DNA from 3 places in the Bacillus sp. Marseille-Q1617 genome. Region 1 is predicted to be linked to each of the others. Evidence: a T-box and tRNA genes for the amino acid it is inferred to sense, from the RefSeq annotation. Region 1 holds a T-box; the other regions hold tRNA genes.
What was found. A T-box is a leader RNA that pairs with one kind of tRNA and senses whether it is charged. The one in region 1 lies ahead of lysS (lysine--tRNA ligase), so its partner is inferred to be a tRNA-Lys.

Region 1 (9,707 bases):
TTCATCTCTGCTTCGAAGATTCCGAGCGTATTTTTGTAAAAGGGAGCGGTGACAACGTCGGGCTCATCCTCGACACCCAGCCCGTCTTCAACTTCGAATATAACTATCTATTAGGAAACCCGGGTGAAGAATTCTGCCTGATCAACAGCTACAAGAATCTCACCAAGTACATGATCTTTGCCCCGGACGGCAACGTCTCCCTTCAGCAGAATGTCTTCATGGACACAACCGGGAGCACGGTCGAGGCGGATAATCTGTCCTCTATTCATATTACCCAACTTGAAGGCGCTGGGGACTTCCTATGTGTCATCGAAGACGTGCCGACCAATGGCGGTTTCCCTGAAGAAAGAGAATACTCATTCGAGGCCGCACTCGATAAAAGCACGAATCATTTTCTATCATTCTTGGAAAAACAGCCGGCTGTCCCTGAGGGATATGAACAAACACTGAGAGAAGCCGCGTATCTGAACTGGACCTGCATCGTCAATGAGCAAGGCCTGTTAAAACGAAAAGCGATGTATATGTCGAATGCCAACTTCCCTGGTGTATGGAGCTGGGACAACGCCTTCAACGGACTGGCCCTTGCCGGTGTCGACGATCAGCTCGCTTGGGATCAAATCCAGCTGTTATTCGACCACCAGGACGACAAAGGCCAGATCCCGGGGTCCGTCAGCGACTCGACCATCCGATGGAACTTCTCCAAGCCGCCGGTGCAAGGTTTGTTCGTCCTGAAGATGATGGAAAAGATGACCCTCTCCACCGAACAGCTGGAGACCATTTTTTCACAGATTAAGAGACACGTAGAATTCTATCTTCACTACAAAGACTTCAACCGCGACGGCATCTGCGAATACCATCACGGCAATGACTCCGGCCAGGACAACAGCACCGTGTTCAGGGATGCCGACATCATCGATTCACCCGACCTGACAGCGTTCCTGATCAAGTCGATGGACATGCTCGCAGTCGTAGCAGGAAAACTGGGCCGGTCAGAAGACCAAGCTCACTGGGAAAAAGAAACGGACAGATACACAGAGAAATTCTGCGAATACTTCCTAGTCGACGACCTGCCCGTCGCCCGCTTCACAAGGGACGGCAAAGCGATTGAAAGCGAAGGATATCTGCCGCTGGTTTCCATCATCCTTTCCGATAAACTGCCGGAAGCCGCCCGCAGAAAAATGATCGACACACTGAAGAGCGACCGCTATCTTACCAAATGGGGAATTGCTTCGGAAGCCATCGACAGTCCTCTCTATGAAGAGGATGCCTACTGGCGCGGTCCAATATGGGCCCCGACCACCCTTCTGTTCGTGGAAGCATTTGAAGAATGCGGGGAACATGAACTGGCGAAAGAGGTAGCCTGGAAATTCCTTGACCTTTGCAAGCATGGCGGATTTGCGGAGAACTTCCATGCTGAGACAGGCGAAGGATTACGAGATCTTGCGCACACATGGACCTCGAGTGTGTTTATTCATTTGGCTGGGAAGCTGGCTGGATAGTTAAGGTCTATTTTGAACGTTATTTAGACAAAGAAAACCCCAGAATCTTTTGGTTCTGGGGTTTTCTTTGTCTTATTCCATTCTATCCCCCTTTAACGGAGTGAAGTATTGTATGATCAATTAGCTAGTATTATTCAGAGGCATATTCGCTTATATACAGTGCCGTTATAACTTTTTAGTCAAAGGGAATAATGTACATTCTTTAATTGTATCGCTGTCCGTTAGTACCATTAATAACCTTTCAATTCCAAATCCCCATCCGGAAATAGGAGGCATCCCATATTCCATAGCTGTTAAATAATCTTCATCCATCTCCATAGCTTCTGAATCCCCATTACTTTTTAGAATGGCTTGAGCTTCCAGCCTTTTTCTTTGTTCAACCGGATCAACAAGTTCAGAATAAGCATTAATAATTTCGGCACCATTTACGACTAATTGGAAACGATCGGTAAGAGTTTGATCCTCATCATTCGCTCTGGCGAGTGGGGATAAATCAATAGGGTGCTGAATTAAAAATGTTGGTTTTACAAGTTGAGGCCGGCACGTTTTTTTATACAGTAAATCAATGAAGTTACCTCTCCCTAAAGAATTAATTTCAGTATGATCCAGTTCAATATTTCTTCTTTTCGTTTCCTGGTATAGATCTTTTACATCAGGATAAAGGTTTATATCTATTCCTGTTTCTTTGTGAATTATATCCCTGAAGGAGATCACTTCCCATTCAAGTGAAAAATCAATCGTTTGTCCTTTTAATGTAATCGTTGTGGTATGAAAAGTTTCCCTTAAAATAAACAATACCATCTCGCGCATTAATTTCATTGTATCTTCATAATTCCAGTATGCTGCGTAACCTTCGACCATTGTAAATTCTTGAAGATGTTGAGGGCTTATCCCTTCATTCCTAAAGCATTTTGCCAATTCAAATACTTTCGTAAAACCACCTACGATTAACCTTTTCAAATAAGTTTCCGGAGCAATCCGTAAGTTTAATTCAGTATCTAATGAATGATGATAGGTCCTGAAAGGTTTCGCAATGGCACCTGATGAAGTATGCTGCAACACTGGCGTTTCTACTTCCAGGAATTCTTGGTCTTCAAAAAACCTGCGAATCGCCCGGACCATTTTGCTCCTGGACAGTAATCGATTTTGTGTCTCTTTTGTCATCATTAAATCTAAGTAACGCTGTCTATATCGAAGTTCAATATTGCTTAAGCCGTGCCATTTTTCTGGAAGGCTCCGCAATGCTTTCCCAAGAAAAACATAGCTTTCGATTCGTAATGTTTTTTCTTGCGTCCTGGTAGTATACATTCGACCTGTCACGCCAATAAAATCTCCTATATCTACTACATCATTAAATTGCTTAAACAGCAGCTGACCAACCTCATCCCTTTTTAAAAGTAGTTGTAAACTGCCTTGAATGTTTGAAATGGTTATGAAAATTAATTTGTTGAAGTTTCTAATACTCATGATCCTACCCGCCACTCGGACACCAGAAGTACCGTCTTCAAGCTGAGAGGCTTCAAAAAGTTCATAATTAGTGGAAAACCTTTCTGGGTATACTGAAATTCCATTAGATCTTAATGTCTCTAACTTCTCCATTCTGCCCTCTGTTTGTTCATTACTCATACATATCACTCCATTCTTTTAGTTTTTTATAAATCATTGGATTGTTCCTTTTAAACAACAAAAAAACTCCCACCCCCAAGATTATTCATCTTGAGGACGGGAGTTATATCTCCGTGGTACCACCTCAGTTTATTGATATGTCACCATATCAACCTCTTCGGGTACGGCAATTTTATGTTTGATTATACCCTATCTCTATAACGGGAGATCCCGTCGCCGCATCATTAAGAAAATTCTTAAATCCGCACGAAGCTCCAAGTCTTTTTTCATTAAGATTATTATTACTCCTTTTCACCAGCCGGAGCTCTCTGAAAATAATGAATCAAAATTACTCTTCTCTTCATAGCCAATTGTTTCATATAGAAAATTAAGAATATTTTACAATGAATAAATTGGCAAGTCAAATTCAATGATGAAATTACTATTTGGGGCTAAAGCGCCTTCGCTTTTCTTACTTCCGCTGTGTCTGATCAAAGAAAACAAAATTCCCAGGCGTATGACGCGACTGGGTACGCTCGAACATGACACCATCCGAATTGAAGATATGGCTCGTCACCACCACCACGCTGTTGAAACCATCCAGATTCAAATACGTCTCATCAGCTTCCGTCGTACGTTCCACCACCATCTTCCGCTTGGCGGTGACCGCACGCTGATCAAGTTCCCGGTCCAGATACTCATAAATCGAATCCTCCGCGATCTCGACCGTCAGCCCCTTCACCACATCTTTCCTGAAATAGTTGTGGTCCATGATGACAGGATTTCCTTCAAGGTAACGGACACGCTTCAGATGATACACCTCAACCCCGGCCGGAATCAGGGTAAGCGCATGAAGCTCGTCATCCACCGTCAGCTCCTCAAACACTATCACCTTCGTCTCATGTTTTTTATGATTCCGCCGGGCAAACTCCTTGAACGACTCCGTCTCCCCGAACATATACTCATTCTGCTTGAAATCCTGATAAATGACACGCACACCCTGGCCGTGTTTCGTCTGGACATACCCGTCGCTCACCAGATTCCCGATCGCGCGCCGCACCGTATTCCGCGAGCACTCATACTCCTTTACCAGCGTATTCTCCGAAGGCAGCAGCTGCTGATATTCATACATATTCTGTTCAATTTTATGTTTTAGGTCTTCATAGATTTCTATGTATTTCGTTTTTGGCATGGTTGCCTCCTGTCCTGCACTGTTCTTCTTATTGAGATAGTATCATAAGTTGGCGGGAAGGTGGACCTGAAGCCTGATATTATTATGCTATTTCTTCTCTTCAATCAAGAAGCACGGTGTATGAGTCGCCTAAAAAGGTGAAGCCCCTCCCTGATTCAGAAGAGCTTCACCTTTTATAAAAAAACAACTGTTGAGGACGCGCGAACTTAAATCAAACCCTCGATACTCTTATTCAATTCATCCGCCGTCATCGGCATGCCATGGCCGCTGAGAAGAAGATCCGGCTTCATGTTCAAGATGATTTTCATAGACTGGACAGCTAAATCCTCATCTTGGGTCAGATAATCCGGTGGACCGTCAAGTTCCTTTTTTTGAGTGAGTACATGGGCTATTGATTCCTGTTTTACAGTAATTAGTGCATCGCCTGCGATAAGGACCCTGCTGTCGTGATGATAAAACGAGACGTGTCCCGGTGTGTGCCCCGGCGTATGGATCCATTGCCATCCAGGCAGGTGGGGCAGTTGATGATCATCTGAATAGGAATGAATCTTCCCAGTTATGTCAATCCCCTCATGTGGGAAAAGCATAGGAGACAGCTTCACAACCATGCCTCTGCCTGCCTTCGGGTCAGGTGTAGGATAATCAAGCTCACCTGTTAAATACGGAAACTCTTCCCTATGAGCATAGACAGGCACATCCCAAACGCTGATCAGCTTTTCAAGGCTGCCGATATGGTCAAAGTGACCGTGTGTCAGGTAGATGGCTTCCGGTCGCGCACCCTTTCCGTAAAGCTTCTCTGCCTGTTCCATGATCTCGTCTGCGGACTTTGGCATGCCCGCATCAATCAGCACCCATCGGTTGTAATCACCAATAAAAAAAAGATTGACTACCTGATTGGTGTATTGATGAATCCCGGGTGCCGGTTCAATCAGTTGGCCTGATTTTACTGACGTGACAGGGATCTTCTTGTCCATTGTCCATTCCTCCTTTTCAAGGATTTACAACCTGGGGAATTCTCTGAGTTAGACAAATCCCTCCTGATCAGATGATGTTACCTATCAGGAGGGATTTAGTGATTCGTACTATCGTTCAAATCCGGAAAGTTATTTGTCGGTCTTTTCATTCTTGCTGTGTGCAGGCTTGTCCGTATCACGCTGGGGATCAATATCCTGGCCTTCCTCTTTCTTTTTTTGCTGTTCAACTGAGTCCTTGTCCTTTTTTTCACTCATATTATAACCTCCGTTTCATCAGATGTTATTCCTCTATGGATATGACTTACGTATGCAGAATCCGAACTTTCCACCTTACCTTCGTACTGGAGTTCTTGCTGATGGCTAATCAAAACTCTCCTTGAAGTGTTTTGGCATTCTATTCGGCGTTTTCCCTCTAAACAGCTAATAAAACAAAAATTGGCAAACCAATATAAAAGAGTATAATATTACTATTATTTTGGGCTCACATGAAAACTGAGGGACGGTTCCAATCTAATTTTGGGTGAGTTCTTGTATGAGGAGCGTGGGGGAGGACTCTTGTTATCTTAAAAAAAACGGAAGGGTAGAGCAGGGAACCATTTCCGTTCCATCGAAAGTAATATTTGGGGACAAGCAGGCACCATACCTCACCCCGGGGTCTCCAGCACAAAGTGGAAACCCTTTATTATCGCAAACATTGTGGTCGCTCTTTTCAACTCCTACATAGCCGAACCTTTCTTCGTGAAAATAAAAATTTATGAGTTAACCAATTGGAAATACACTTATTCCGTACCAATCTATATTCTCAAAGCAATGGTTATTAAGTTCCTGCTTGAAAAGGTACTATTAAAAAAAGAAGGAAATAGCTAAAAAGGTATTTTTTCAAAAGCTAAAATTTCATGCTTATTGGCACTTTTGTTGACAGCGATAATACAAAAGAGACTCGTCAATTGACGAGTCTCTTGTTCTGTATATAGTAAAGTCAACCGTGCCTACCATTCTCTGGTTAACGTCATCACTTCACTTTTGCCACTCCCAACGCATAATGCTTGAACAATATATTTTCTACCAACTCTCCCTTTGACTCTTCACAGTCGACGATCATGATGATTTCAGAATGAAAGCCTTTCAACAATCTTCTTTTCTTTTTCAACACTTTTTCCGTAAAGAGGCGAATAGCAAAGCCACTCAAAAATCCGGAGGCTGCACCAATCAGTCCCCAATAGATCGGCCCCCACTCCAACTCAAATCCAATACTTGCCCCGATGACGGCAAATGCAGTCGCAAGTGCGGCTCCTACATCAATTAAAGAAGTTCCATCAGAGCGATGGATATCATCGAATACCTTACGTTCCTCCGTCATGTTATCCAAAGGGACGATAAATATATCTTGCTGAGCAATTCCCTTTTTCTCCAGCGTCGCCACAGCCATTTCTATATGAACCGTATGTTCAAATGTTGAGAAGAGTTGCATGGTCTACTCCACCTTCTGCCCCTTACGAATCTTAAATGATGGAGATTGGTACCTCTCCACAAAATATTTACGTTGTACTTTGTCATATAATTTATTGTTTTCAATGGTATTACTATATGAATCAAAAACAGCAAACCCATACAGAGAAGGGAAAAATAATAACCAATCAGATTTAACTACTGCTGTTGCCAGCTTTATCTCCCCTAAAAACAATAGCGAAATGGCTTCCAATCCATGAGAATAATAAAAGAAGAGCACCGTCCAAATAATGACGAAAAAGGCCGTAACGATCCTGTGTATGTAAAGCTGTCCCAATCCTGGTATAAATGCTGACCAAAGGACAGCCATGACTGGATTTCTCTTATCCAAGTAATTAATTTCAAGTGCCCCTATACTAAAAGAATTAATCTTATGTTCTTCACGATCAGCTAACACATAGATTTTATTCAGATCAACTGTAGTACGATAACTATCCCAAATAGCGAATATATATACTGGTATGTATATCAGCAGCCAGCGTGTATCCAGGACTTCTTTCGCCAATTCAATTTCTCCTTGAAAAGAATAAATCATTGCAGTATTCACATTTGCTTGTAAATTTACGAGAACCTCCCAAATGAATAAGACAAATCCCCTGAGATATTTCGATAACAGAAGGTGGCCGAAGCCGGGGAATGCCGCACTCCACCAAGCAATGATGTAGGGGTTTCTAAGATGAATCTGTGTGGTTCCAAGAAGGCTTACGTGAGCCCTGTACCTCCTAGCCGTGTTGTCATTCGTATAATTGTCCATTTTTCACCTTTATGAAGAGAATTTTCTTATCAGTTCTTCCCAAATGGACGTTTTTTATACTGCTTGTTACAGGTCTACCGAGGTGACCAGGGACGGTTCTCTTACTCCCGATGTAAGAGAATCCCTCCTTAGGCTAAGCTATTCTTTAAAGATTTTTCGACAAGTTGCATGAATATCGAGAAAAGTGGTTTGAAAAATCAAAATGTTGCACGTAAATCTAGAAAGTAGCATGTATTTTTAAAATGTTGCTTGAAAAAGGTTTAAAGTGGATGAATTGCTTGATTTGCAGCAATAAGAACCGGTTCATCGGTCCTCAAATCCCCCTTTGACTGGCTCTGTTACGATTTATGCTGAATTTTCAGGATTTATGCTGAAATATTTTGATTTATGCTGAAAAAAATGAGTTTATGCTGACTTTTAGAGATTTATGCTGAATTATTTCACTTTATGCTGACTTTTACAGAAATAGCCAATTCTGGACAGTGGTAGTCCCCATTTTACTCATCTACATAATTTGCCTAAGCGTCAGCCGGTAAGGATTCTGCCAGTGTAAAACAAAAAGGTAGAACGGGACCCGCCCCCGCTCTACCTCCGAAACCCTTTGGGACAGGTACCCCATCTCCAAAAGCCACTACCTCTCCACCCATACTCTAACCTAACTCAACAAACTTCCCCTCATCCATCCCCGCTCCCGAAAAGGTCCGACCGGGACTTGGATCAAGGTAGTCTTCCCCTCTGAATCCAGATTATAAATCCCATCCGTCAACGTCGTATCAAATCCAAGAAGCGGGTGTCCGCCAAATCCATAAGCAGAAGCTGCCAAAAGCAGCCGCTGTACAAGCATGCCGGCTTCCATCTGCATGATCCTGTAGCCCCTGTATCCCAGGGTGTCTTTATCGTAATCTTTATTCCCAATGATATGGAGGCACATCGGCACCTGAAGCAAGTTTACGTTATCCAGTGACAGCCCTGACTGCAGCTGAAGCCGATAATCCCCTGTGCCGACTTCCCGCAATGAATGGCGGCCGCTGTCATATGCGTATGCGCCATCCGGAATGCCTTCTACGTTATAAAAGCAGCCCCAAATTGAAACACGGGGTTCTCTGTCGCTAAAAACATCGTCTATGTCACTTCGAAAAGAGTATGACTGAGTTGCAGCCTTCAATAAAGACCCCAGCGCCTCCTGACTGACCTTATCCATGGCAAAATCCATTTCCGGTGAATGTCTATTTTTGCATGCGGAAGCAAAATCAAACGCCAGTGCCTCGACCTCAGGGAGCAGGATTTCTTTTTCACCGCCCCTAACCCGCGGTTGTCTCCCAAGCCTCCGGAAATCACCTATACAATCTATCTTAGAAGCTTCATTCACCTCTAGTAACATCGGAAACTCCCTAATCCTGTCAGACCGTTCATAGTTTTCTACCGAAATAGCGGGCAGCTCCCGGCATAATTCCTCACCGGTTAATTCCCGGCCCATCCCCGATCCAGCCCAATTCGTAACATCAGCCGAAAGCAGGATGACGCTATAGACATTCTCCTCTTCCTCATCCAGTCCAAGCAAATGGTTGACCCCTGAATCCAGAAATTGAACATACACCCCCGACTGAAACCCAAATCTTTTAGAGGTTTCCAGCAGCTGTCCCATCAGGACGCCGGCATCCAGTGCCTGCAGCCTGTAGGAAAAGTTATTGTATTTGAAAAAGTTTTTCCAGAATCGTGTGGAGACAAAGACTGTGCCGAAACAGGATGAGATGTCACAGCGATTGCCGAGTGCCCGTTCCACGTACGAATCGAAATTCCCTTCCCGAAGTAAGTCGAGGCGATGACGGGCGGCATCATAATGGTAGACTCCATGGGGCAGATCATCCAACTTCAGATAGATATAGAGTTCATTCGGATACAGCGCCCCGCCGGATGGTGCAAACCGCCGGTAAGATTGGATGGGGTAAGACTCCTCTTCCCCGGAATCACCCCCATCCACCGACTGGCTTACCCCTGTGATGCCATAGACATACCAGAGAAAATGACCGATCCTTTCTACATCGGGTTTGGCCGGCAACTGGCTCCCGGTGAGTGACAGCGGTACTTCTAGAGACAATGGCATCGACTGCAGTCCCCGGTAAAGCTTATAAGAAAGGGGCGCATCCTCCCAGTCCGCTTCCCAGTTCGGCTGA
Region 2 (9,707 bases), 560 kb from region 1:
TGTACAATAAAGTAATCAGCGCTTATACAGAATCTTGGGAAAGAACGGTATCCCTTCAAAAGATTGCCCTGCAGGAGCTTTCCGCGCCGCTGATTCCCGTATTTGAGAAGATTTCAGTGATGCCTCTCGTCGGCACCATCGATACGGAAAGAGCCCGTTTAATCATGGAAAATCTATTGAATGGTGTAGTGAAGCATCGGGCGGAAGTCGTCCTGATTGATATTACAGGTGTCCCTGTAGTGGACACGATGGTTGCCCACCACATCATCCAGGCAGCAGACGCGGTCCGTCTAGTGGGAGCTAAATGCATGCTGGTAGGTATAAGACCGGAAATCGCACAAACGATCGTAAACCTGGGTATCGACCTTAATCAATTCAGCACGAACAGCACATTAAGAAAAGGCATTGAAAAGGCTCTTGAAATGACGGATAGAAAAATTGTTTCAGCGGAGGGATCAGAGTGAGAATACCGATTTTAAAATTGCATGATTGCTTGTTAATTTCAATTCAATGGGAACTTGATGATCAAACAGCCCTTCAATTTCAAGAAGATCTTTTGCATAAGATCCATGAAACAAGTGCAAGAGGGGTAGTCATTGATATCACATCGATCGACTTTATTGATTCCTTCATCGCCAAGGTACTTGGTGATGTTATAAATATGTCCCGATTAATGGGGGCTAAGGTTGTGATAACAGGTATCCAGCCTGCTGTAGCGATTACGCTGATTGAACTCGGCATCAGGTTGGACGATGTGCTAACCGCTCTAGACTTGGAAAAAGGTTTAGAGAAATTACAGACGGAACTGGGGGATTAGTGAATGGATAGCCAATCCTGCGTGAAGATCACGAATGAATGGGACATCGTTGCTGCCCGCCAGTTAGGAAGAAATGTAGCGAAGGAGCTGGGGTTTGGCACTGTCGACCAGGCTCGAATCACTACTGCTATCAGTGAATTAGCACGAAACATCTATCTTTATGCTGGTCATGGTCAGATATGTATAGAAAAACTTTTCGACGGTGGAAAGAAGGGCGTTCGCATCATTGCACTGGATGATGGGCCCGGTATAAATGATTTAAGAAAAGTGATGGAAGATGGATATTCCACATCAGGTGGTTTAGGAGCGGGTTTGCCTGGAGTAAAGCGTTTGATGGATGAATTCAACGTAGAATCTGCACCTGGAGAAGGGACAGATATTCGGGCAACAAAATGGCTCCGCTAGGGGGAGTTACATGAACTTTAGAGAATTGATGGATTCAAAATATAGAGAAATCATAGAGCATTACCTGAATGAGCAAGATGAAAAGGCGTTGTATCTCGGGCAGAAATTCAGCCGGAAATCAATTGAGCACCATGTGTCGCCTGAGGAGATCATCAGTCTCCATAAAAGTGTCATGCTCGAAATGGAACCTAATATTCCGCATCATGTCCTTCATGCTTTCGATATTCTTCTGGAAGTCATGATCGGATATGGTTTTGCCTATCGCGAGCATCAAAGCCTGCGAAGCAAGCAGCAGGAATTAAACAATGAAATTGATATTGCTTCCAACATGCAGCAAACCTTGCTCGGGACAAGCATCCCGGTAGTGGAAGGTTTGGATATCGCTGCTGTCAGTGTCCCTGCCAAGAAGATGAACGGTGACTATTACCACTTTGTCCAGGATGAGAACGACAGTGTCAGTGTCGCCATTGCAGACGTCATCGGAAAAGGGATACCCGCTGCACTGTGCATGTCCATGATCAAATATGCCATGGACAGCCTTCCTGAATACCGCAATGAACCCAATGCTGTTTTGGAAAGCCTGAACAGGGTAGTGGAACAAAACGTGGATGCCAGTATGTTCATTACAATGTTTTATGGTGTCTATAACTCTCGTAAACACTTGTTTTCTTATTCATCAGCCGGTCATGAGCCCGGCTTCTTCTATAATGCCCATGCCGACCAATTCGAGGACCTGGATGCAAAAGGGCTTTTATTAGGTGTAGATAAGAAAGCGAAGTACAGACAGTATGAAAGACGTGTGGAAGTTGGAGACATGATGATCCTCCTTTCTGATGGGGTGACGGAGTGCCGCACCGAGGAAGGCTTTATTGAAAGGGAAGATCTGGTTGAGCTGATCAGCCAGCATAAGCACTTGACCTCGGATGAAATTGTTACCAACGTTTATAAAGAATTAGAGAAACTGCAGGACTTTGAACTGCGAGATGACTTCACCCTTATTATTATAAAAAGAATTTCCTAAAACTTGTTTATCTTACATCGCAATAGGGTAAACGAATAGAGACTTTATTATAATGCTCTTAAAAAAAGGTGGTCGTTTTATGAACTTGTCAATAGATATGCAAGAGAAAGAGAACGAATTATTTGTAAAAGTAGCTGGAGAAATTGATGCATATACAGCACCTAAACTTAAAGAAACTCTTCTTCCTTCTGCCGAAGCTGAAAGTGATAAAGATATCGTTGTAGACCTTTCAGAGGTTTCCTATATGGACAGTACAGGACTGGGTGTCTTTGTAGGGTTATTCAAGACCATTAACGCACGCGGCGGTCAGCTCAAACTGGTTGGTTTATCTGATCGTCTGCAAAGATTGTTTGATATTACAGGTTTAGGGGATATTATGAATATAAATTCCAAGGTAGAAGGTGGAGTTGAATGATGCAAGCTTTTGATTACATCGAGATGAAAATTCCTGCAAAGCCTGAATACGTAGGGGTTATTCGTCTGACGCTGTCAGGGATATCCAGTCGTATGGGCTTTGATTATGATGCGATAGAGGACCTGAAGATTGCAACAAGTGAAGCAATCACGAACGCTGTTCAGCATGCCTACAAAGGTGATGACGGTGAAGTGGTTGTGGGTTTTGCTCTATATGAGGACCGTTTAGAGGTAATGGTAGCGGATCACGGGGAGAGCTTTGATTTTAAAACGATCCGAAGTGCCGTTGGTCCTTATCATGCCGACCATTCCGTAGAATTCCTTAGAGAAGGTGGGTTAGGACTTTACCTTATTGAGAGCCTTATGGATGACGTGAAGGTTCATCATAAAGAGGGAGTGACGGTCTTTATGACCAAATTCCTATCAGGAGAGCAGGTGGAGAGGGATGAAAAAACTATCTCAACCTAATCAGCAGGATCAAAAAGAAAAAGTTCTTCAATGGATCAAAAATTATCAGGAGCATCAGGATGATGAAGCTCAAAGTCAGCTTATCCTGCACTACCAGAATCTTGTGGAATCCATTGCCAGAAAGTACTCAAAAGGCAGGTCTTTCCATGAGGATATCATCCAAGTAGGGATGATAGGCTTACTGGGAGCCATCCGACGGTACGACGAATCATTCGGAAGGTCCTTTGAAGCATTTGCCATTCCGACCATCATCGGGGAAATCAAGCGTTTCCTTCGTGATAAAACTTGGAGTGTTCATGTTCCTCGCAGAATCAAAGAGCTTGGCCCGAAGATTAAATCAACTGTAGAAGAGCTGACAAACAAATTAGAACGTTCTCCGCAAGTTCATGAAATTGCTGAATATCTTGAAGTAAGTGAAGAAGAAGTATTGGAAGCAATGGAAATGGGCAGAAGTTACCAAGCCCTCTCAGTGGATCACTCAATCGAAGCGGATTCTGAAGGAAGTACCGTTACCATATTGGATATTGTAGGGAATCAGGATGAAGGGTTTGAGAAAGTAAATCAGCGCCTTGTCCTTGAGAAAGTGCTGCACGTTCTTTCGGATAGAGAGAAATCGATCATTCAATATACGTATCTGGAAAACTTAAGTCAGAAAGAAGCTGGTGAAAAACTTGGGATTTCACAAATGCATGTATCCCGTTTGCAGCGCAGAGCTATAAAGAAACTGCGTGAAGCTATCCAGGAAGAGGCTTTTGATTCGGAGAGTCATTATTAATGGGTTATTTTCAACAAAATGAAATTGAGTTGTATGCAGAACAAGTTTCAAAAAATGGAAACCCATATTGTGGAGACAGTTATTATTACGTCTCTACGAATGACTACTTTGTCTGTGTTTTAGCCGATGGTTTGGGAAGCGGAAAATATGCATATGAATCATCGCATGTAGTAGTGGAAATCGTGGAAGAAAATCATCATGAAGATGTGGAAACCCTTATGGCCCTTTGCAATAACGCGCTTCAAAGGAAACGTGGAGCTGCAGTGGCCATTATTAAAGCGTATTACCACTCAAAGGAATTCGTATACAGCTGTGTGGGAAATATCCGGTTCTACATGTATTCACCAGAAGGGAAGATTACATACCCTTTGCCGGTGACAGGTTACCTATCCGGTAGACCCCAAAAGTATCAGACTAAGCGTTATACGTATGAATCTAACTCGAGGTTTCTGCTGCATTCAGATGGATTAAATATTTCAGGTGTTAAGTCGGTCCTTCAAAGATATCCGACTTTGCACAGTACCATGCATGATATTCAATCATTGGTCGATGAAACCGCTGATGATACCACATATATAGTAGGAAGCTTGCTCTAGACTTGGGGTAAGCTTTCTTTTTTTGCCTTTTCATATGGTAAACTTAAGGAGAACCCTTTTAGATGGAGGTCGTGAAATTGACTGTAACAATGATGAATCAAGAAAATCTGCTGCAAATCGTGGCAAAGAAAGTAAATGTCTCTCTTAAAAACGTAAAAAATGTTATTTCATTATTAGAAGAAGGTAACACCGTACCGTTCATCGCCCGTTATCGAAAGGAACAAACGGGAGCATTAGATGAAGTCCAGATCAAAGATATAATGGAGCAATGGAACTACCTGCAAAATCTCGAACAGAGAAAAGAAGAAGTCCACAGACTGATAGATGAACAAGGCAAACTGACAGATGAATTGTCCCAAGCGATCAAAAAAGCTGACAAATTGCAAAAGGTAGAGGACTTATATCGACCTTATAAACAAAAGCGACGGACGAAAGCAACTGTAGCCAAAGAAAAAGGGTTGGAACCATTAGCTGAGTGGATCATGACTTTTCCAGCAGCGGCAGATGTGGAAAAGGAAGCGGCACGCTATATATCTGAAGAAAAAGAAGTGTCTTCTGCAGAAGAAGCGCTTGCGGGTGCAAAGGACATCATAGCCGAGTATATATCCGATGATGCGGCTTTTCGAGAATACATAAGAAATCAAACCTTCCGAAAGGGTGTTATAGAGACGAAGGTGAAAAATGAAGAGAAAGATGAGAAAAACGTCTTTGAGATGTACTACGAGTACAGAGAGCCGGTAAGTAAAGTCGTCCCGCACCGTGTGCTCGCGATGAATAGAGGGGAAAAAGAGGATATCATCAAAGTGAATATCCAGCCGGATGGAGATTCCATTATTCACTATTTACAAAGACAAGTGATTAAAAATGTACACTCTCCAGTGGTAACTGTGGTGAAAGAAGCGATTGAGGATGGCTATAAGCGGTTAATCCAGCCCTCTGTAGAAAGGGAAATCCGTAATGAGCTGACAGATAAGGCCGAAAATCAAGCCATTCATATCTTCTCGGAAAATCTCAGAAAGCTGCTGCTGCAGCCACCTATGAAAGGGAAAATGGTTCTTGGAGTAGACCCTGCATACAGGACCGGATGTAAGCTTGCCGTGATCGACGAAACGGGCAAGATGCTTGAGGTGAGTGTCATCTATCCGCATCCACCTAAATCTCAAAAGGCTGCTTCAGAAGAAGTGATGAAAAAGATGATCGATCAACATTCGATAGAGGTCGTGGCAATTGGAAACGGTACAGCTTCCAGGGAAACGGAGCAATTCGTGGCAGATGTCCTGAAAAGTATTGATAATGAAATCTTCTATCTGATCGTGAATGAGGCAGGGGCAAGTGTATATTCCGCATCGGACGTAGCCAGAGAAGAGTTTCCTTCTCTTCAGGTAGAGGAAAGAAGTGCTGTATCCATTGCCAGAAGATTGCAGGATCCACTTGCGGAACTGGTGAAAATCGATCCGAAATCTGTAGGTGTAGGACAATACCAACACGATGTCTCCCAGAAAAAATTGAACGAGTCATTGACGTTTGTGGTAGAGACTGCCGTTAACCAAGTAGGGGTAAACGTGAATACAGCTTCTTCTTCATTACTGCAATATGTGGCAGGCCTTTCAAAAACGGTAGCGAATAATATCGTAAAAAAGAGAGAAGAAGAGGGTAAATTCAAGTCCAGGGCGCAATTAAAGAAAATCCCTAGACTCGGTGCCAAAACATATGAACAAAGTATAGGCTTCCTTCGCATCATGGAAGGAAATGAACTCCTTGACCGGACGCCCATTCATCCGGATAACTACGGAGATGTAAAAAAGCTTCTTTCCAAAACCGGATTCAGTGAAGAAGCAATCGGAAGTGATGATCTAAAGCAGGCAATCAATCAATTGAACCTCGAGGAAGTATCTGAAGAACTGGGGATTGGTAAGTTAACACTGAAGGATATTATTGATGCCTTGATCCGCCCTGGTAGAGATCCGCGTGACGAATTCCCTAAACCACTTCTGAAAAAAGATGTATTGAAGCTGGAGGATCTAAAAGAAGGAATGGAACTGCAAGGAACCGTCCGGAATGTAGTCGATTTTGGTGCGTTTATCGATGTTGGCGTGAAGCAGGATGGACTCGTCCATATCTCTAAGCTCAAACAAGGCTTCGTCAAACACCCGCTTGATGTTGTGTCGGTTGGAGACGTGGTAACCGTTTGGGTTGACAGTGTCGATGTGAAAAAGGGCAGAGTTGCGTTAACGATGATTCAGTAATTGAATAGAATAAGCTCAATAAATAAAAGCTGACTTGAAGATAACGATCAAGTCAGCTTTTTGTCGAGCTCCGGCGGCTAGAGGCTAGAGTTCATAAGCCAAGCATACCCAAAAGGCAAAAAACGCCTTTCCGGCTGACTTATCGAATGAGAGGCCTGGGCATTTCGATTATTATTGTTGAGGGAAGTTTTTCTTCCTATAAAAATTCCAGCATTGATTAAGAAGTTTAATCTGATATCGATTCTTCTCAAGATATGCCTTCCTCATCTGATTAACGAGCCAGTTTGGCATAAGGTACCCTCCTTATTCCAATCTCCAGAAAACATTCTTGAAACGACAGCCGGTGTCTATTCTTTCAGGATGTTATATAATCTATGTGTATGCTTCAAACGATTGTCCTGTGCTGGAAAACGAGTAAAGGTAAGGAGAATGAGGATGACAAACGAAGAGCTGCAAACCCTGGTAGAAGAAATTTCACTTCAATATTTTCATAAACCATTTCAGCATAAAGCTTATTTCAACCCCAGGCTCAGGACGACTGGCGGAAGGTACATGCTTGGGAGCCACAATATAGATATTAACGAGAAATACTTGAAGGAACATGGGGTATCGGAATTGATTGGCATTATCAAACATGAACTCTGCCATTATCACCTTCATATTGAAGGAAAGGGATACAAGCATAGAGACGCGGACTTCAAAAATCTTCTTCATAAAGTCGGGGCCCCTAGACACTGCACCGCGTTATCAACCCCAAAACGGGCCCGGAGAATACTGATTTATTCCTGTTCAAAATGCAATCTGACATTCAAGAGGAAAAGAAGGATCGATACAAAAAAATATGTATGCGGACGATGTAAAGGGAAGCTTATTTTTCGTGAAGAACTAAAGCAGGGTTCCTAGCTGCCGGTCAACCCAAACAGGGTAAGAAAAAAGGGATAACACAGTTAAAAAACTCTATGAAAAATAGTTGACAAGAAGCGGCTGAGTCATTATAATCGAAAGAGTCGATAAGACATTTTACAAAGCGTTAGAATACTTCACGTTCCGCAGTAGCTCAGTGGTAGAGCTATCGGCTGTTAACCGATCGGTCGCAGGTTCGAATCCTGCCTGCGGAGCCATTTTTATGGAGAAGTACTCAAGTGGCTGAAGAGGCGCCCCTGCTAAGGGTGTAGGTCGGGCAACTGGCGCGAGGGTTCAAATCCCTCCTTCTCCGCCATTATATTTTATTATCCTGGCCCGTTGGTCAAGCGGTTAAGACACCGCCCTTTCACGGCGGTAACACGGGTTCGAATCCCGTACGGGTCATTTTTTTATTTTTATTTCAAAATTGAATGTGAGATAAACGCACCGTTTTGTGGTGAGGTTGTTTCGCAGAAACAATTTAAGGTAAGTTATTTCGCTCTCGCAAGTTAATGACAGTTATTAAAGCAAAAAACTTTGGTCCGGTAGTTCAGTTGGTTAGAATGCCTGCCTGTCACGCAGGAGGTCGCGGGTTCGAGTCCCGTCCGGACCGCCAGAATATTTTTTAGAAAAGTGGTTGACGACCACGAGGTGGACATGTTATTATATAAACCTCGTCACTTTTCGAGGCATTGGGCTATAGCCAAGCGGTAAGGCATCGCACTTTGACTGCGACATGCGTTGGTTCGAATCCAGCTAGCCCAGCCATTATGAGCCATTAGCTCAGTTGGTAGAGCATCTGACTTTTAATCAGAGGGTCGAAGGTTCGAGTCCTTCATGGCTCACCAAAGATTTTTGCGACAGCAAAATATCTTTCATTTACATGCGGGTGTGGCGGAATTGGCAGACGCACCAGACTTAGGATCTGGCGCCGCAAGGCGTGGGGGTTCAAGTCCCTTCACCCGCATTATTATTTTTAAAAAACTGTTGACACAGCAGTGAATCCTAGTTATAATAGTGTTTGTCGCTTTAAACGCGGTCGTGGCGGAATGGCAGACGCGCTAGGTTGAGGGCCTAGTGGGGGCAACCCCGTGGAGGTTCAAGTCCTCTCGGCCGCACCAAAAGGATCTAACATACTGCGCCCGTAGCTCAATTGGATAGAGCGTTTGACTACGGATCAAAAGGTTAGGGGTTCGACTCCTCTCGGGCGCGCCACTAATTCTTCTACAAGCGAGTATGAAAGAATGAAAAGAACTAAATGCTTCTGAAACGGGAAGTAGCTCAGCTTGGTAGAGCACTTGGTTTGGGACCAAGGGGTCGCAGGTTCGAATCCTGTCTTCCCGACCATCACAATACATATTATATATGCGGGTGTAGTTTAATGGTAAAACCTCAGCCTTCCAAGCTGATGTCGTGGGTTCGATTCCCATCACCCGCTCCAATTTAACCATTTGAACCTTGAAAACTGAACAAAACAAGACAATACGTCAACGTTAATTCTAGATTTACCGTAACGAATATCGTTACAAAAAAGAGCTATTCAAACTTTTATCGGAGAGTTTGATCCTGGCTCAGGACGAACGCTGGCGGCGTGCCTAATACATGCAAGTCGAGCGGATCAAAGGGAGCTTGCTCCCTGAGATCAGCGGCGGACGGGTGAGTAACACGTGGGTAACCTGCCTGTAAGACTGGGATAACTCCGGGAAACCGGGGCTAATACCGGATAACTCAGTTCCTCGCATGAGGAACTGTTGAAAGGTGGCTTTTTGCTACCACTTACAGATGGACCCGCGGCGCATTAGCTAGTTGGTGAGGTAACGGCTCACCAAGGCGACGATGCGTAGCCGACCTGAGAGGGTGATCGGCCACACTGGGACTGAGACACGGCCCAGACTCCTACGGGAGGCAGCAGTAGGGAATCTTCCGCAATGGACGAAAGTCTGACGGAGCAACGCCGCGTGAGTGAAGAAGGTTTTCGGATCGTAAAACTCTGTTGTTAGGGAAGAACAAGTGCCGTTCGAATAGGGCGGCGCCTTGACGGTACCTAACCAGAAAGCCACGG
Region 3 (9,707 bases), on a different contig from region 1:
TCGCACTGGATCCCATTCCCGCATCACAAGCAAAGACAATTTTATTCACTTCACCAGGAAGTGGGCCCTGCTGCTGATTGATTTGTCCGGAAACAGAACTCTTCTTTCCTTTCATTTCTTCCATTTTCTTCGTTGCTTCTTCAATATTGTCTTCCTGTTTCTTGCTTGATTTCAAGACGATCGCCGAAACGATGAATGACACAACCGCTGCTACAATGACAGCCGCAAAGTTTGCCAGATACTTCATACCTTCAGGAGGTGTGACAGCAGCAATCGCCAGGATGCTTCCCGGCGAAGCAGGAGCGGAAAGGCCGCCGCCCAATAGAACAAGCGTGAAGACTCCGCTCATTCCTCCCAGTATGACTGAAAGAAACAGCATAGGTTTCATAAGGACATAAGGGAAGTAAATCTCATGGATCCCTCCCAGGAAATGAATGATTGCTGCGCCAGGAGCGGATTGCTTGGCAGTCCCCCTGCCGAACAGCATAAATGCGAGCAATACACCAAGACCCGGTCCAGGGTTCGCTTCCAGTAAGAAAAGAACCGATTGACCCGTTTGCTGTACCTGTTCCAACCCAATCGGTGAAAGGACACCGTGGTTGATGGCATTATTCAAGAATAAGATTTTTGCAGGTTCGATCAACAGACTTGTCAGCGGCAGCAGCCCTGCACCGATAAGCCAGTCAACACCGGCAACCAGAAGCTTTGTCAGTCCGTCAACAGCAGGTCCGATCCCGAGAAACGCAAGGATTGCAAGGATCCCGCCAAGTATTCCCGCCGAGAAGTTGTTAACAAGCATCTCAAACCCTGCACGGATCTTCCCTTCGATTGCACTGTCAAATTTCTTGATGCCGTAACCGCCAAGCGGTCCCATGATCATAGCACCGAGGAACATCGGGGTATCAGGTGCACCTACGATGACCCCCATTGTAGCGATCGCACCCACGACTCCGCCGCGCTGATCGTGCACAAGCTTACCGCCTGTATACCCGATCAAGAGAGGCAGAAGATACGTGACCATCGGCCCCACTAATTTGGCAAGGCTTTCATTTGGAAAAAAACCGGTAGGAATAAATAATGCAGTAATCAATCCCCATGCAATGAAGGCACCGATATTCGGCAAGACCATAGAACTGAGGAAGTTACCAAACTTTTGTATTTTAACTTTTACAGTTGATTGAGCCATTTTTCTCTTCCTTTCTATATAAATCAAGTACTCATATATTAATCATAGGTCACGGAATACTGAACAACAAGGAAGATGAAAACTAACTTTGTCACAGCGGTGACGACAAACCTATTGTTTCTCCCCGGCTCTTTTCTAATACTTTGCAGAGTTAACATATCTTCAAAAAAAAGATTCACAAAAAGAAACGCCCTATGGAAATTCACAGGGCGTTTCTACTCTTCTTATTTATAAGGCACGCTCGGGAATGAACTTGAAATCCCTCCAAGGATTCAAGCATGGCAGCTGCTTTTGAGCGATGATTACTTACATATAAAATAAAAAAGACTATCGATTAGATAGTCTTTCAGAATGACCCGTACGGGATTCGAACCCGTGTTACCGCCGTGAAAGGGCGGTGTCTTAACCGCTTGACCAACGGGCCTTAATGGCGGAGAAGGAGGGATTTGAACCCTCGCGCCGGTTGCCCGACCTACACCCTTAGCAGGGGCGCCTCTTCAGCCACTTGAGTACTTCTCCATATGGCTCCGCAGGCAAGATTCGAACTTGCGACCGATCGGTTAACAGCCGATAGCTCTACCACTGAGCTACTGCGGAATATTAAGATGGTGGGCCTAAGTGGACTCGAACCACCGACCTCACGCTTATCAGGCGTGCGCTCTAACCAGCTGAGCTATAGGCCCTTGGAGCGGGTGATGGGAATCGAACCCACGACATCAGCTTGGAAGGCTGAGGTTTTACCATTAAACTACACCCGCAAAATATATGGGGCGACTGATGGGAATCGAACCCACGAATGCCGGAACCACAATCCGGTGCGTTAACCACTTCGCCACAATCGCCATGAAAAGTATGATATAAATGAAAAATGGTGGCTCAGGACGGAATCGAACCGCCGACACATGGATTTTCAGTCCATTGCTCTACCAACTGAGCTACTGAGCCATCATATGTAAAATTCCTAATCATAGAGTGTGATAGTCCATCGTCCAGCTTTCAGAAAGATTATTCAAGATGCTGCTCAAGCTGTACGCTGATGTTTATTCGATGAAGCTTATTCACCGTGCTCTACCAACTGAGCTACTAAGCCACACTATGTAATTAGTGGCGGTCTGGACGGGACTCGAACCCGCGACCTCCTGCGTGACAGGCAGGCATTCTAACCAACTGAACTACCAGACCAAGAATTTTTGCGCCAGCAAAATATTCATCCATCGGTTACCCCTTAGATTACTATTTGCTTTAACAAAAATGGTATTGCGGGGACAGGATTTGAACCTGCGACCTTCGGGTTATGAGCCCGACGAGCTACCGAACTGCTCCACCCCGCGACGATAATAAACGTTTAAATAAGTTGTGATCCTACGAATACAGATCCGTTAGAACCACCCCGACTTCAGTAAGCTTATTCAAGCTGCTGCTCAGTCGGTGCGCTGATGTGCAAGCTCCGAAGATTATTCGGACGTGCTCCACCCCGCGACGATAATAAGGGTAAAAAAATAAATATGGCGGAGGAAGAGGGATTCGAACCCCCGCGGGCTTTAACACCCCTGTCGGTTTTCAAGACCGATCCCTTCAGCCGGACTTGGGTATTCCTCCGTGTTTTAAAATGTGAATGGTGGACCTTGTAGGACTCGAACCTACGACCGGACGGTTATGAGCCGTCTGCTCTAACCAACTGAGCTAAAGGTCCGTATTGGTAGCGGCGGAGGGGATCGAACCCCCGACCTCACGGGTATGAACCGTACGCTCTAGCCAGCTGAGCTACACCGCCAAGAAACATTTTAATGAAATTTTCAGATGTTTTGCTGAAGCAAATACATTGAAGATTATTTTACTCCGCTTACGCTGCGTAAAAGGTAAGATATTTTGCTGAAGCAAAAATCTTTGGTGGAGCCTAGCGGGATCGAACCGCTGACCTCCTGCGTGCAAAGCAGGCGCTCTCCCAGCTGAGCTAAGGCCCCATCTAAAGTGGTCGGGAAGACAGGATTCGAACCTGCGACCCCTTGGTCCCAAACCAAGTGCTCTACCAAGCTGAGCTACTTCCCGATATAGATGGCGCGCCCGAGAGGAGTCGAACCCCTAACCTTTTGATCCGTAGTCAAACGCTCTATCCAATTGAGCTACGGGCGCTTAATATAATTAAGAATGTTTGCTTCCGCAAATTAAGGAAATATCTTTTGCCAGAGCAAAAATCTTTGGTGCCGAGGACCGGAATCGAACCGGTACGGTAGTCACCTACCGCAGGATTTTAAGTCCTGTGCGTCTGCCAGTTCCGCCACCCCGGCAAAAATCTTTGGAGCGGAAGACGGGATTCGAACCCGCGACCCCCACCTTGGCAAGGTGGTGTTCTACCACTGAACTACTTCCGCAAATATGGTGCGGGTGAAGGGACTTGAACCCCCACGCCTTGCGGCGCCAGATCCTAAGTCTGGTGCGTCTGCCAATTCCGCCACACCCGCATGTAATGAGACATTTGCCTTTTGCAAACATCAAATGGTGAGCCATGAAGGACTCGAACCTTCGACCCTCTGATTAAAAGTCAGATGCTCTACCAACTGAGCTAATGGCTCATATAAAAATGAGTAAAACCGAAGTGGTGCCGGCAAGAGGACTTGAACCCCCAACCTACTGATTACAAGTCAGTTGCTCTACCAGTTGAGCTACACCGGCGTGTAAAGTTGTTTTGCAATACTCGTCCAATATACTCAGCATTGAATACATTGTAGAAATTAAGGACGTTTTTTCCTTCGCTCTTAGTAAAGGAAGGAAAGATCTTTTACTCCGCTCACGCTTCGTAAAAATCTATGGTGGAGGATGACGGGATCGAACCGCCGACCCTCTGCTTGTAAGGCAGATGCTCTCCCAGCTGAGCTAATCCTCCAAAATATAAATCGCCTGGCGACGTCCTACTCTCACAGGGGGAGAGCCCCCAACTACCATCGGCGCTGAAGAGCTTAACTTCCGTGTTCGGCATGGGAACGGGTGTGACCTCTTCGCCATAGTCACCAGACTGTTATCCTTTTTAAAGGACAAGTATTATTATATCTTTTTCAGAGATAATTTCAAGTATTAATTTAAAATTTATCCCCTGAAAACTAGATAAAGGATTGATGTCAAGAATACCGGTATTGCCGTTGTTCATTTAAAAATGACTCTTTGTGGTTAAGTCCTCGATCGATTAGTATCAGTCAGCTCCACATGTCACCATGCTTCCACCTCTGACCTATCTACCTGGTCATCTTCCAGGGATCTTACTCACATAAAGTGATGGGAAATCTCATCTCGAGGGGGGCTTCATGCTTAGATGCTTTCAGCACTTATCCCTTCCGCACATAGCTACCCAGCGATGCCTTTGGCAAGACAACTGGTACACCAGCGGTGCGTCCATCCCGGTCCTCTCGTACTAAGGACAGCTCCTCTCAAATTTCCTGCGCCCACGACGGATAGGGACCGAACTGTCTCACGACGTTCTGAACCCAGCTCGCGTACCGCTTTAATGGGCGAACAGCCCAACCCTTGGGACCGACTACAGCCCCAGGATGCGATGAGCCGACATCGAGGTGCCAAACCTCCCCGTCGATGTGGACTCTTGGGGGAGATAAGCCTGTTATCCCCGGGGTAGCTTTTATCCGTTGAGCGATGGCCCTTCCATGCGGAACCACCGGATCACTAAGCCCGACTTTCGTCCCTGCTCGACTTGTAGGTCTCGCAGTCAAGCTCCCTTGTGCCTTTACACTCTGCGAATGATTTCCAACCATTCTGAGGGAACCTTTGGGCGCCTCCGTTACTCTTTAGGAGGCGACCGCCCCAGTCAAACTGCCCACCTGACACTGTCTCCCACCCCGATAAGGGGCGCGGGTTAGAATTTCAATACAGCCAGGGTAGTATCCCACCAACGCCTCCACCGAAGCTGGCGCTCCGGCTTCCAAGGCTCCTACCTATCCTGTACAAGCTGTACCAAAATTCAATATCAGGCTACAGTAAAGCTCCACGGGGTCTTTCCGTCCTGTCGCGGGTAACCTGCATCTTCACAGGTACTATAATTTCACCGAGTCTCTCGTTGAGACAGTGCCCAGATCGTTACGCCTTTCGTGCGGGTCGGAACTTACCCGACAAGGAATTTCGCTACCTTAGGACCGTTATAGTTACGGCCGCCGTTTACTGGGGCTTCGATTCGCACCTTCGCTTGCGCTAAGCACTCCTCTTAACCTTCCAGCACCGGGCAGGCGTCAGCCCCTATACTTCGCCTTACGGCTTCGCAGAGACCTGTGTTTTTGCTAAACAGTCGCCTGGGCCTATTCACTGCGGCTCTTCGAGGCTATGCACCTCAAAGAGCACCCCTTCTCCCGAAGTTACGGGGTCATTTTGCCGAGTTCCTTAACGAGAGTTCTCTCGCTCACCTTAGGATTCTCTCCTCGCCTACCTGTGTCGGTTTGCGGTACGGGCACCTTTTTCCTCGCTAGAGGCTTTTCTTGGCAGTGTGGAATCAGGAACTTCGCTACTATAATTCGCTCGCTGTCACAGCTCAGCCTTCACGATGATGGGATTTGCCTCATCATCAGCCTAACTGCTTAGACGCACATATCCAGCAGTGCGCTTACCCTATCCTCCTGCGTCCCCCCATTGCTCAAACGGAAAAGAGGTGGTACAGGAATATCAACCTGTTGTCCATCGTCTACGCCTATCGGCCTCGACTTAGGTCCCGACTAACCCTGAGCGGACGAGCCTTCCTCAGGAAACCTTAGGCATTCGGTGGATGGGATTCTCACCCATCTTTCGCTACTCATACCGGCATTCTCACTTCTAAGCACTCCACCAGTCCTTACGGTCTGACTTCACTGTCCTTAGAACGCTCTCCTACCACTGACACCTAGAGGTGTCAATCCACAGCTTCGGTGATACGTTTAGCCCCGGTACATTTTCGGCGCAGAGTCACTCGACCAGTGAGCTATTACGCACTCTTTAAATGGTGGCTGCTTCTAAGCCAACATCCTGGTTGTCTAAGCAACTCCACATCCTTTTCCACTTAACGTATACTTTGGGACCTTAGCTGGTGGTCTGGGCTGTTTCCCTTTCGACTACGGATCTTATCACTCGCAGTCTGACTCCCATGGATAAGTCTTTGGCATTCGGAGTTTGTCTGAATTCGGTAACCCGATGAGGGCCCCTAGTCCAAACAGTGCTCTACCTCCAAGACTCTTACACATGAGGCTAGCCCTAAAGCTATTTCGGAGAGAACCAGCTATCTCCAAGTTCGATTGGAATTTCTCCGCTACCCACACCTCATCCCCGCACTTTTCAACGTGCGTGGGTTCGGACCTCCATCCAGTGTTACCTGGACTTCATCCTGGACATGGGTAGATCACCTGGTTTCGGGTCTACGACCACATACTCATTCGCCCTGTTCAGACTCGCTTTCGCTGCGGCTCCGTCTCATCGACTTAACCTTGCATGGGATCGTAACTCGCCGGTTCATTCTACAAAAGGCACGCCATCACCCGTTAACGGGCTCTGACTACTTGTAGGCACACGGTTTCAGGTTCTCTTTCACTCCCCTTCCGGGGTGCTTTTCACCTTTCCCTCACGGTACTGGTTCACTATCGGTCACTAGGGAGTATTTAGCCTTGGGAGATGGTCCTCCCAGCTTCCGACGGGATTTCACGTGTCCCGCCGTACTCAGGATCCACTCAAGAGGGAACGAAGTTTCAACTACAGGGTTGTTACCTTCTTTGACGAGCCTTTCCAGACTTCTTCGTCTACTCCGTTCCTTTGTAACTCCGTATAGAGTGTCCTACAACCCCAAGAGGCAAGCCTCTTGGTTTGGGCTACATCCCGTTTCGCTCGCCGCTACTCAGGGAATCGCATTTGCTTTCTCTTCCTCCAGGTACTTAGATGTTTCAGTTCCCTGGGTCTGCCTTCCATACTCTATGTATTCAAATATGGATATTGTTCCATTACGAACAATGGGTTCCCCCATTCGGAAATCTCCGGATCAAAGCTCACTTACAGCTCCCCGAAGCATATCGGTGTTAGTCCCGTCCTTCGTCGGCTCCTAGTGCCAAGGCATCCACCGTGCGCCCTTCATAACTTAACCGAATTGGTTGTTACATAAGGTTTAAAACCTAAAATGGCGATACTCGGTAATTTCTTGACTATCAATTTATCTTTATCTAGTTTTCAAAGAACAAGGCTACTGATTTGCTTCACATCGTGAATCGCATCAGTGAGTTCTCTTCGTGCTGCCTTGCGCTGAGGTGAAGACAAAATCTTCGAATCAGCTTTGCCGCAAGCGCAAAGAAAATAAGAATTACTTGTTGTAAAACAAGTAATATCATTTTGATGGAAATTAAACCATCAAAACTGAACAAAACTTCGACTGTCAAACGTTTCATAAAATATTCCTTAGAAAGGAGGTGATCCAGCCGCACCTTCCGATACGGCTACCTTGTTACGACTTCACCCCAATCATCTGTCCCACCTTAGGCGGCTGGCTCCAAAAGGTTACCTCACCGACTTCGGGTGTTACAAACTCTCGTGGTGTGACGGGCGGTGTGTACAAGGCCCGGGAACGTATTCACCGCGGCATGCTGATCCGCGATTACTAGCGATTCCAGCTTCATGCAGGCGAGTTGCAGCCTGCAATCCGAACTGAGAACGGTTTTATGGGATTGGCTAAACCTCGCGGTCTCGCTGCCCTTTGTACCGTCCATTGTAGCACGTGTGTAGCCCAGGTCATAAGGGGCATGATGATTTGACGTCATCCCCACCTTCCTCCGGTTTGTCACCGGCAGTCATCTTAGAGTGCCCAACTGAATGCTGGCAACTAAGATCAAGGGTTGCGCTCGTTGCGGGACTTAACCCAACATCTCACGACACGAGCTGACGACAACCATGCACCACCTGTCACTCTGTCCCCCGAAGGGGAAAGCCCTATCTCTAGGGTTGTCAGAGGATGTCAAGACCTGGTAAGGTTCTTCGCGTTGCTTCGAATTAAACCACATGCTCCACCGCTTGTGCGGGCCCCCGTCAATTCCTTTGAGTTTCAGTCTTGCGACCGTACTCCCCAGGCGGAGTGCTTAATGCGTTAGCTGCAGCACTAAAGGGCGGAAACCCTCTAACACTTAGCACTCATCGTTTACGGCGTGGACTACCAGGGTATCTAATCCTGTTTGCTCCCCACGCTTTCGCGCCTCAGTGTCAGTTACAGACCAGAAAGTCGCCTTCGCCACTGGTGTTCCTCCAAATATCTACGCATTTCACCGCTACACTTGGAATTCCACTTTCCTCTTCTGCACTCAAGTTCCCCAGTTTCCAATGACCCTCCACGGTTGAGCCGTGGGCTTTCACATCAGACTTAAGAAACCACCTGCGCGCGCTTTACGCCCAATAATTCCGGACAACGCTTGCCACCTACGTATTACCGCGGCTGCTGGCACGTAGTTAGCCGTGGCTTTCTGGTTAGGTACCGTCAAGGCGCCGCCCTATTCGAACGGCACTTGTTCTTCCCTAACAACAGAGTTTTACGATCCGAAAACCTTCTTCACTCACGCGGCGTTGCTCCGTCAGACTTTCGTCCATTGCGGAAGATTCCCTACTGCTGCCTCCCGTAGGAGTCTGGGCCGTGTCTCAGTCCCAGTGTGGCCGATCACCCTCTCAGGTCGGCTACGCATCGTCGCCTTGGTGAGCCGTTACCTCACCAACTAGCTAATGCGCCGCGGGTCCATCTGTAAGTGGTAGCGAAAAGCCACCTTTCAACAGTTCCTCATGCGAGGAACTGAGTTATCCGGTATTAGCCCCGGTTTCCCGGAGTTATCCCAGTCTTACAGGCAGGTTACCCACGTGTTACTCACCCGTCCGCCGCTGATCTCAGGGAGCAAGCTCCCTTTGATCCGCTCGACTTGCATGTATTAGGCACGCCGCCAGCGTTCGTCCTGAGCCAGGATCAAACTCTCCGATAAAAGTTTGAATAGCTCTTGTTGCAACGATTCAATCGTTGCGGTAAATCTAGAATTAACGTTGACGTATTGTCTTGTTTTGTTCAGTTTTCAAGGTTCAATTTGTTTCGCGCTCCGTTTGAAGCGACTTTATTAATATAACATGTTTCATGCATTCGCGTCAACAACTTTTTTAATTTCTTTTTTTGAAATGATGTTTGCTGCATCAGCGACGTTTATTAATATACCATGCGTTTAATGTTATTGCAATATATTTTTTACAAAAAATTTAATCCTTGTCCATTTTTTCTTGTTCTTACCTGAAGTGCAGTTTCATAAACATAAGAATAGACATTCCCTGAAAGGAGATCCAGGACATGACGCTTATAGACGGAGCACAATACCTCTCTTACTTTATGGCCATTTATCTTTTCGCTTATTCGTATGTAACAGGGTTGAAAATCAGTGAAAGCACGAAACCCGTCAGAGGCTTTACATTTATTCTTTCAGTAGTTATGGCATTTGTCTTTTCAAGTTTTACATATGCGTTCTCCTAACCAATGCAATGGTAAGGAGAATATTGA

Region 2: it has a tRNA-Lys gene. The T-box ahead of lysS (lysine--tRNA ligase) is inferred to sense a tRNA for this amino acid. The anticodon was not compared.
Region 3: it has a tRNA-Lys gene. The T-box ahead of lysS (lysine--tRNA ligase) is inferred to sense a tRNA for this amino acid. The anticodon was not compared.

What each region holds. Positions count from the first base shown of each region.
Region 1 covers NZ_CAHJXM010000001.1:696,133-705,839, reverse strand. Annotated here, with positions in the region: gene HWX64_RS03470 (amylo-alpha-1,6-glucosidase) at 1-1,499, shown strand, start outside; gene lysS (lysine--tRNA ligase) at 1,665-3,125, opposite strand; T-box leader at 3,215-3,478, opposite strand; gene HWX64_RS03460 (UTRA domain-containing protein) at 3,577-4,296, opposite strand; gene HWX64_RS03455 (MBL fold metallo-hydrolase) at 4,503-5,270, opposite strand; gene HWX64_RS03450 (3-methyladenine DNA glycosylase) at 5,400-5,525, opposite strand; gene HWX64_RS03445 (hypothetical protein) at 6,283-6,741, opposite strand; gene HWX64_RS03440 (hypothetical protein) at 6,745-7,533, opposite strand; gene HWX64_RS03435 (SagB family peptide dehydrogenase) at 8,189-9,707, opposite strand, start outside.
Region 2 covers NZ_CAHJXM010000001.1:140,820-150,526, forward strand. Annotated here, with positions in the region: gene HWX64_RS00775 (RsbT co-antagonist protein RsbRA) at 1-464, shown strand, start outside; gene HWX64_RS00780 (STAS domain-containing protein) at 455-817, shown strand; gene HWX64_RS00785 (anti-sigma regulatory factor) at 821-1,222, shown strand; gene HWX64_RS00790 (PP2C family protein-serine/threonine phosphatase) at 1,233-2,243, shown strand; gene HWX64_RS00795 (anti-sigma factor antagonist) at 2,323-2,658, shown strand; gene rsbW (anti-sigma B factor RsbW) at 2,658-3,125, shown strand; gene sigB (RNA polymerase sigma factor SigB) at 3,103-3,900, shown strand; gene HWX64_RS00810 (PP2C family serine/threonine-protein phosphatase) at 3,900-4,496, shown strand; gene HWX64_RS00815 (Tex family protein) at 4,586-6,742, shown strand; gene cmpA (cortex morphogenetic protein CmpA) at 6,914-7,033, opposite strand; gene HWX64_RS00825 (SprT family protein) at 7,178-7,645, shown strand; tRNA gene HWX64_RS00830 (tRNA-Asn) at 7,789-7,863, shown strand; tRNA gene HWX64_RS00835 (tRNA-Ser) at 7,871-7,961, shown strand; tRNA gene HWX64_RS00840 (tRNA-Glu) at 7,979-8,050, shown strand; tRNA gene HWX64_RS00845 (tRNA-Asp) at 8,185-8,261, shown strand; tRNA gene HWX64_RS00850 (tRNA-Gln) at 8,339-8,413, shown strand; tRNA gene HWX64_RS00855 (tRNA-Lys) at 8,418-8,493, shown strand; tRNA gene HWX64_RS00860 (tRNA-Leu) at 8,531-8,612, shown strand; tRNA gene HWX64_RS00865 (tRNA-Leu) at 8,681-8,766, shown strand; tRNA gene HWX64_RS00870 (tRNA-Arg) at 8,784-8,860, shown strand; tRNA gene HWX64_RS00875 (tRNA-Pro) at 8,916-8,992, shown strand; tRNA gene HWX64_RS00880 (tRNA-Gly) at 9,013-9,086, shown strand; rRNA gene HWX64_RS00885 (16S ribosomal RNA) at 9,194-9,707, shown strand, end outside.
Region 3 covers NZ_CAHJXM010000002.1:1,001,497-1,011,203, reverse strand. Annotated here, with positions in the region: gene HWX64_RS16485 (PTS mannitol transporter subunit IICBA) at 1-1,186, opposite strand, end outside; tRNA gene HWX64_RS16480 (tRNA-Glu) at 1,539-1,610, opposite strand; tRNA gene HWX64_RS16475 (tRNA-Ser) at 1,615-1,705, opposite strand; tRNA gene HWX64_RS16470 (tRNA-Asn) at 1,709-1,783, opposite strand; tRNA gene HWX64_RS16465 (tRNA-Ile) at 1,793-1,869, opposite strand; tRNA gene HWX64_RS16460 (tRNA-Gly) at 1,871-1,944, opposite strand; tRNA gene HWX64_RS16455 (tRNA-His) at 1,953-2,028, opposite strand; tRNA gene HWX64_RS16450 (tRNA-Phe) at 2,056-2,131, opposite strand; tRNA gene HWX64_RS16445 (tRNA-Asp) at 2,292-2,368, opposite strand; tRNA gene HWX64_RS16440 (tRNA-Met) at 2,444-2,517, opposite strand; tRNA gene HWX64_RS16435 (tRNA-Ser) at 2,693-2,785, opposite strand; tRNA gene HWX64_RS16430 (tRNA-Ile) at 2,803-2,879, opposite strand; tRNA gene HWX64_RS16425 (tRNA-Met) at 2,884-2,960, opposite strand; tRNA gene HWX64_RS16420 (tRNA-Ala) at 3,075-3,150, opposite strand; tRNA gene HWX64_RS16415 (tRNA-Pro) at 3,159-3,235, opposite strand; tRNA gene HWX64_RS16410 (tRNA-Arg) at 3,243-3,319, opposite strand; tRNA gene HWX64_RS16405 (tRNA-Leu) at 3,386-3,474, opposite strand; tRNA gene HWX64_RS16400 (tRNA-Gly) at 3,484-3,558, opposite strand; tRNA gene HWX64_RS16395 (tRNA-Leu) at 3,564-3,648, opposite strand; tRNA gene HWX64_RS16390 (tRNA-Lys) at 3,684-3,759, opposite strand; tRNA gene HWX64_RS16385 (tRNA-Thr) at 3,784-3,859, opposite strand; tRNA gene HWX64_RS16380 (tRNA-Val) at 3,995-4,070, opposite strand; rRNA gene rrf (5S ribosomal RNA) at 4,083-4,199, opposite strand; rRNA gene HWX64_RS16370 (23S ribosomal RNA) at 4,348-7,283, opposite strand; rRNA gene HWX64_RS16365 (16S ribosomal RNA) at 7,596-9,147, opposite strand; gene HWX64_RS16360 (hypothetical protein) at 9,501-9,680, shown strand.